2 regions of the Nocardia sp. NPDC060249 genome follow, and region 1 is predicted to be linked to the other one. Evidence: riboswitches for the same ligand, from Rfam matches in the RefSeq annotation. Region 1 holds a riboswitch; the other holds the start of a gene.
The links. Region 1 has a riboswitch for S-adenosylmethionine ahead of ACFWFP_RS24995 (ABC transporter substrate-binding protein). Riboswitches for the same ligand answer to the same signal wherever they lie in the genome.

Region 2: linked by a shared signal. The riboswitch ahead of ACFWFP_RS30030 (rhodanese-like domain-containing protein) and the one ahead of ACFWFP_RS24995 (ABC transporter substrate-binding protein) in region 1 are both predicted to bind S-adenosylmethionine.

What each region holds. Positions count from the first base shown of each region.
Region 1 covers NZ_JBHXAQ010000007.1:344,135-347,365, forward strand. The annotation lists gene ACFWFP_RS24990 (ABC transporter permease) at 1-144, opposite strand, end outside; gene ACFWFP_RS24995 (ABC transporter substrate-binding protein) at 144-1,304, opposite strand; SAM riboswitch class IV at 1,328-1,442, opposite strand; gene ACFWFP_RS25000 (SRPBCC family protein) at 2,167-2,619, shown strand; gene ACFWFP_RS25005 (MarR family winged helix-turn-helix transcriptional regulator) at 2,668-3,117, opposite strand.
Region 2 covers NZ_JBHXAQ010000013.1:70,813-74,043, reverse strand. The annotation lists gene ACFWFP_RS30035 (O-succinylhomoserine sulfhydrylase) at 1-962, opposite strand, end outside; gene ACFWFP_RS30030 (rhodanese-like domain-containing protein) at 973-1,389, opposite strand; SAM riboswitch class IV at 1,407-1,526, opposite strand; gene ACFWFP_RS30025 (hypothetical protein) at 1,572-2,030, opposite strand; gene ACFWFP_RS30020 (FAD-dependent oxidoreductase) at 2,220-3,231, shown strand, end outside.

The DNA.
Region 1 (3,231 bases):
CCAGCCCAGGATCGAGCCGAGGGCGAACACCGCGCCGTGCGCGAAGTTGATGACATTGGTGACGCCGAAGATGAGCGTGATGCCCACGGCGAGCAGCGCGTACGCGTTGCCGTGGACCACACCGGCGATGAGCGTGTCGAGCATCAGCGGTTGCCGGTCGGCACGAACTTGCCTTCCTTCAGCACCAGTTCACGCGGGGACACACCCTTCGGACGCCGCGATTGCTGGTCGAAAGCGAAAGTGCCCAGGCCGATTCCGGTGAACTGCGTCTCGGTCTTCAGTCCTTCGAGGACGCCCTCGCGGGTGGCGCCGCCCTTCTTCGCCGCCTGCACCACGACGGTGAGCGCGTCGTAGGCGTAGACATTGAAATCGCCGGGATCGGTGTTGAACTTCTTGCGGAACTTCGTGACGAAGTCCTGGATCTTCGGATCCGGGTCGGCCGGGCTGAAGATGCCGTTCACGATGTCGCCCTCGGCCGCCGCGCCCGCCAGCGAGATGAACTGCGGTGTGTTCTGGCCGCCGAAGAACTGGCCGGAGAAGCCGACGTCGCGCAGCTGCTTGACCACCAGCGCGCCGTCGGGACCGTAGCCCAGGTGCACGAACGCCTCGGGGTTGGCCTCGCGGCCCTTGATCAGGATCGGCTTCACATCGGTGGAGTCGGGCAGGATCGGCGAGGAGTAGACGATCTCCACGCCCTTCTCCTTCGCGAACTTCTCGAAGAAGCCGAACGCCTGCTTGCCCCAGTCGGTTTCGAGATAGACGACCGAGACCTTCTTCGCCTTCTTCGACACCCATTCGGCATTGCGTTCCTGGAAGACGTCGAGGGTGATCGACGGGCTCCACGAATAGTCGCCCGCCTTGGTGAAATCGACCGAGGAGTTAGTGAAGCCGTACTGAACGAGCTTGCCGCGGTTATAGATCGGCGACGCGGCGATCGAGGCAGGCGAGGAGAAGTCGCCGAGTTCGGCGATCACCGATTTGTCGTCGACGAATTTGGTGGCGATCGGGACGGTCTGTTTGGGATCGGATTGCGAATCCTCCCACTTCAATTCGACCTTGCGGCCGTTGATGCCGCCTGCCGCGTTGATCTCGTCCAGCGCGAGGTCGAAGCCCTGCTGCCACAGGCGGCCGTACTCCGCCGACGGTCCGGTTCGCGGACCGGAAACACCGAAATACACCGTGCCACTGCCGGAGTCGGCACCGGTATCGCTGCAGCCGACCACCGCGGCAGCGACGCCGACTACGGCGAGAGCGCCCGCCACGATCTTGAAACGACGCCGCGAACCGACCGAGAACTTACTCATTGCTGATTTTCCTTCGAGCTTGAATACAGCGCTTGCGCTATCTGTGCGATATCGCCTGGTCGTCACCCGGGGCACCCCACCGCAAGCGAGGGTTGCCGATCAGCGAGCCGGGGCTCGACAGTGCTGATACTCGTGACCGTGGGCCGAAATCTAGCAGCGAATTCGCGTGTATCCGTCGCACCTTCCGGGTATCCGATACGACTGTTGGACAGTCGGATACGGCACTAGCTGCGGTGATCCGCGAGGCGCCGTTTTGCGATCAGCTCGAGACAAAGACCACGCCCGGTGAACTCCGATCAGCGCAGGGTGCGACAAATCATTGTCGGCGAGCGCCGGGCGCGGTATTCCTGTTCCTATGACCACTGTGCTGAGCGGCGGGCTCGAACTCGCAGGCGACTACTGAAACGGCGGACCGGGGGTGAGCGCCGACGGGCAGAACAGTCGCAACGATCTGTGTCGTAGGGATTCTCGTCGGCGCGCAGCTGTGCGCGGTGCCGGGCGACTCGGCCACGGCACCGGACACCGGCCGCGCCGCGGCGTCCTGGACAACCACTGCTTTCGGGCTCGCCTACAGAACAGGCCCTCCGGCCCCCGGCCCGCTGCCGGGTTCGCGGAGACACCGCCCGCTGAGCATCGGGGGTCCGGCGGCGACGGCCTTGTCCGCCCCTGTGGTGATCGCGGCGCCGAGTTCGAGCACGGCCCTCGCCGCGAGGGGTCCGCCTCCTCGATGCGCGCGCCGCGCTCGGTTCTGTGCTGCCTCCGCCGCCGGGCCCGGGCCTTTCGCGTCACCATACGGAACCTGCCTCTCGGCCGGTGCCTATGCTGAGCGTGACAGTCCGTCACGTATAACCCGGAGGCAACGTTGCCGAACAACCTCGAAGCCAGCATCGACATCGCCGCACCGCCGGAGAAGGTCTGGTCGGTACTCGCCGATCTGCGCCGCATGTCCGAGCTCAGTCCGACAACCCTGAAGATGGTCGCGCTCGGTGGCGTCCGCGACGGCGCTTTCACCGTCAACGTCAACAAGGTGGGCTGGAAGGTCTATCCGACCACCTCGCGGATCGTGCGCTTCGAGCCGAACCGGGCGCTGGCGTTCCGGATGAACGAGAACCGCACGGTCTGGGCCTACGAGCTCGAGCCGACCGCCACCGGCACCCGGGTCGTCGAAACGCGCACCGTCGACGCCAAGGGCCTGCCCGGCTGGCTGCGGGGAACGATCAAGGTCGCCATGGGCGGCGAGGAGAAGTTCGAGGCCGACCTGGTCTCGGGGATGCGGGAGACGCTGAGCAAGGTGAAGGTCGCCGCCGAGCGCTGACCCGATCCACACCTGAGCCCGCCGGAACTTTCCGGCGGGCTTTTTTCGTCACGGCAGGTTGTCGCGGATCTCGTCGAGTGCCTGTGCGCTGCGCGTGAGCAGTTCCTGCACCGCCGCCAGTTCGGCCTCGGTGAATCGCTCGGCCAGGGTGCGCTCCACCGCGATCGCGCGGGTGTCGGCATCGGCCATCACCGAGCGTCCCGCCTCGGTCAGGCGGGTTTCCAGCACGTTCTTGTGCCACTCGTGCGGGGTCCGATCCACCAGGCCGCGCTCCTGCAGGTTGGTCAGGACGGTGTTCATCGTCGGCGGGGTGACGCCCGCCAGCCGGGCCAGGGCGGCGGCCGAGATGCCGGGGTTCTCGGCGAGGTGCAGCAACGCGCTGTACTGCGCAACGGTCAGCCCGGCCGGTTTCAGCGCGGCAGTCTTGGTCGCGATCAGGGCTTGCTCGGCGCGCTTGATATACGAGCCGAGCCTCTCGGCGGCGGGCATGGACGTCATGGGTGCATGGTATCCGCCCATCACTTCATAACTCCCTTGACGATCATAACGACTCTAATTTACATTACTGCCTATTGCTTGATGTTCAGCATTACATCACTGAGAGGCTTCATC
Region 2 (3,231 bases), on a different contig from region 1:
AAGGTGACGACTGTGCCGCCGCCGGTCATCTGCTCCTTGGCCAGCGCGTGTTGCGGATGCGATTCCAGGAAGGGGTACTTCACCCAGTCGACCGAATTCTTGGTCTCCAGGAACTCGGCCACCCGCAGGGCCGACTCGGTGGAATGGCGCACGCGCAGCGGCATGGTTTCCAGGCCCTTGAGCAAGGTCCAGGCATTGAACGGGCTCAGGGCGGGGCCGGTGTGGCGCATCAGGGTTTTGACGGGGCCGTCGATGTAGTCCTGGGCGCCGAGGATGGCGCCGCCGAGGACACGGCCCTGGCCGTCGATGTGTTTGGTGCCGGAGTAGACCACCACGTCGGCCCCGAGTTCGAAACCGCGCTGGAGCAGGGGGGTGGCGAAGACGTTGTCCAGCACCACCTTCGCGCCCGCGGCGTGGGCGAGCTCGGTGACCTTGCGGACATCGACGAGAGTCTGCATCGGGTTGGCCGGGGTCTCGAAGAAGACGGCCTGAGTCGGGACGGAGAGGGCCTGCTCCCACTGGTCGAGGTCGTCACCGTCGACGAAGACGGTTTCGATGCCCCAGCGCGGCAGGATCTCGTTACAGACCACGAAACAGGACCCGAACAGGCTGCGGGCGGCGACGAGACGGTCGCCCGCCTTCAGCAGGGCGCCGAGCGCGGTGAACACCGCCGACATGCCGGACGCGGTCGCGAACGCCGCTTCGGCGCCGTCGAGCAGGCGGATGCGCTCCTCGAACATGGCCACGGTCGGGTTACCGAAACGGGAGTAGACGAAGTGCTCGACATCGCCGGTGAACGCGGCCTCGGCGGCTTCGGCGTTCTCGTAGACGAAGCCGGAGGTCAGGTACAGCGCCTCGGACGTCTCGTCGAAGCCGGAACGGCGCAGACCGCCACGCACGCCGAGCGTGCCGGGGCCGACGCCTTCGGGCAGTGGCTTGTCGAACGAACCACCCGTGATCATGCTTTTCTCCTTATGCCTGACGCCACGGCAGGCCGACAGCGCGCCAACCGGTGCTGCCGCGCTGACCGAACGCGTCGGGACCACCCTCGAAACCGTCGAGCACGTTGTAGGACGGTGCCACGCCCGCCGCGGTCGCCAGGTTCGCCGCGTGCGCGGAACGCTGACCGGAGCGACACAGGAACACCACGGGTGCGTCGTCGGGGCGACCGGCGAGCGCCTGCTCGAGCTGCACGCCGAACTCGGGATTGCGGGTGCCGGTGCCGTCGACCCACTCGATGAAGTGGGCCGGGCGTTCGATGGAACTGGTGTCGGGAATGCCGATGTGTGCCCACTCGCCTTCGGTGCGCACGTCGACCAGCACGGCGCCGGGGTGCTCGGTGAGTAGCTCCCACGCCTTCTCAGGGGTGATGTCGCCGGCGTAAGTCATGTCGATCCTCCTGCGTGAATCCGCTCTTGCCGTGCCGGAAATCCCCGAACACACGGCCAGGTCGTCACCCGGAGCACCCCACCGCGGAGGAGGGTTGCCGACCAGCGAGCCGGGGCTTGACGCTGGCACTCATGACCTTGCGATCTGAGATTGCCTCGGCACCGGTCATCGTGTCAAACGATTCAGAAGGAACACACCAGCCACGCGCTGTCGACGCGGGTCAGTTTCCAGTTGCTCGCCGCCGGGTTGCCGTTGACAACGAGCGCCGCGTCGATCTTGGCGCGGTCGCCGTTGACGGTGGCGTTCTCGAAACCCTTGCCGTCGATCGTGACAGTGGATTTCGGGCCACCGAGCTGTTCGCCGAGGCCGGATTTCTCCTCGTCGAATCCGGGGCAGGCCACACCGGTCGGCGGACGGAGGTCGCTGCGCGAGCGCGCGTCGATATAGTTGGTGACGGCGGCCGCGAGACGGTCGGCCTCTGTGACATTTTTCTCAGCGGGTGAGAGCAGTCCACCCGCCACGATGCCGATGAGCACGATGATCGCGATCACCGCGGCCGCGACGAACGGGACGATGGAACGCTTGTCGGTCTGATCCACCACTACGGGCTGGTCATCCGAGCCTGTTTGCTCCTCGTTCATGCTCTAATCCTGACAGACCCGGGCGGGCAGCTACACCGCGCGCCGGGTGACCGCAATGCCGCAGCTAGAATCGCCATGACTGCGTGCTGTTGCCAACTCGATGACAGCTGCCAGCAAGCCGGATCGCCGACTTAGCCTAAGCTAAGTTGACGCCGTCAAACAGTTCTCGACCAAAGGGTGCGCGTAGAAATGACCGAACAGAGTGCAGCGACTCGCCCACTTCGCATTGCGATCGTGGGTGCGGGACCGGCCGGTATCTACGCCGCCGACGCGTTGATGAAGTCCGATGCCGACGTGAGCATCGACCTCTACGAGCGCATGCCCGCGCCCTTCGGTCTCATCCGCTACGGCGTCGCCCCCGACCATCCGCGCATCAAGGGCATCATCACCGCCCTGCACAAGGTCCTCGACAAAGACCAGGTCCGCCTGCTCGGCAACATCGACTACGGCACCGACATCACTCTCGACGACCTGCGCCAGTTCTACGACGCGGTGATCTTCTCCACCGGCGCCAACGCCGACCGTGCCCTGGCCATCCCCGGCATCGACCTCGACGGCTCCTACGGCGCCGCCGACTTCGTGTCCTGGTACGACGGCCACCCCGACGTCCCCCGCTCCTGGCCCCTCGAGGCCGAGAAGGTCGCCGTGCTCGGCGTCGGCAACGTCGCCCTCGACGTGGCCCGCGTGCTCGCCAAGACCGGCGATGAACTCCTGCCGACCGAGATCCCGCCGAACGTCTACAACGGGCTCAAGGAGAACAAGGCTCTCGAGGTCCACGTCTTCGGACGCCGCGGCCCCGCCCAGGCCAAGTTCACCCCCCTCGAGCTGCGCGAACTCGATCACTCGCCGACCATCGAGGTCATCGTCAACCCCGAGGACATCGACTACGACGAAGGCTCCGAAGCCGCGCGCCGTAACTCCAAGCAGGTCGACATGGTCGCCAACACCCTGGAGCAGTGGGCCATCCGCGACCACGGCGACCGCCCGCACAAGCTGTTCCTGCACTTCTTCGAGTCCCCGTCCGAGATCCTCGGCGAGGACGGCAAGGTCGTCGGCCTCAAGACCGAACGCACTCAGCTCGACGGCACCGGCAATGTCAAGGGCACCGGCAACTTCACCGACTGGGACATCCAGGCCGTGTACCGCGCCGTGGGCTACCTCTCGCAGAACGTCACCCAGCTGCCGTTCGACGATCAGGCGG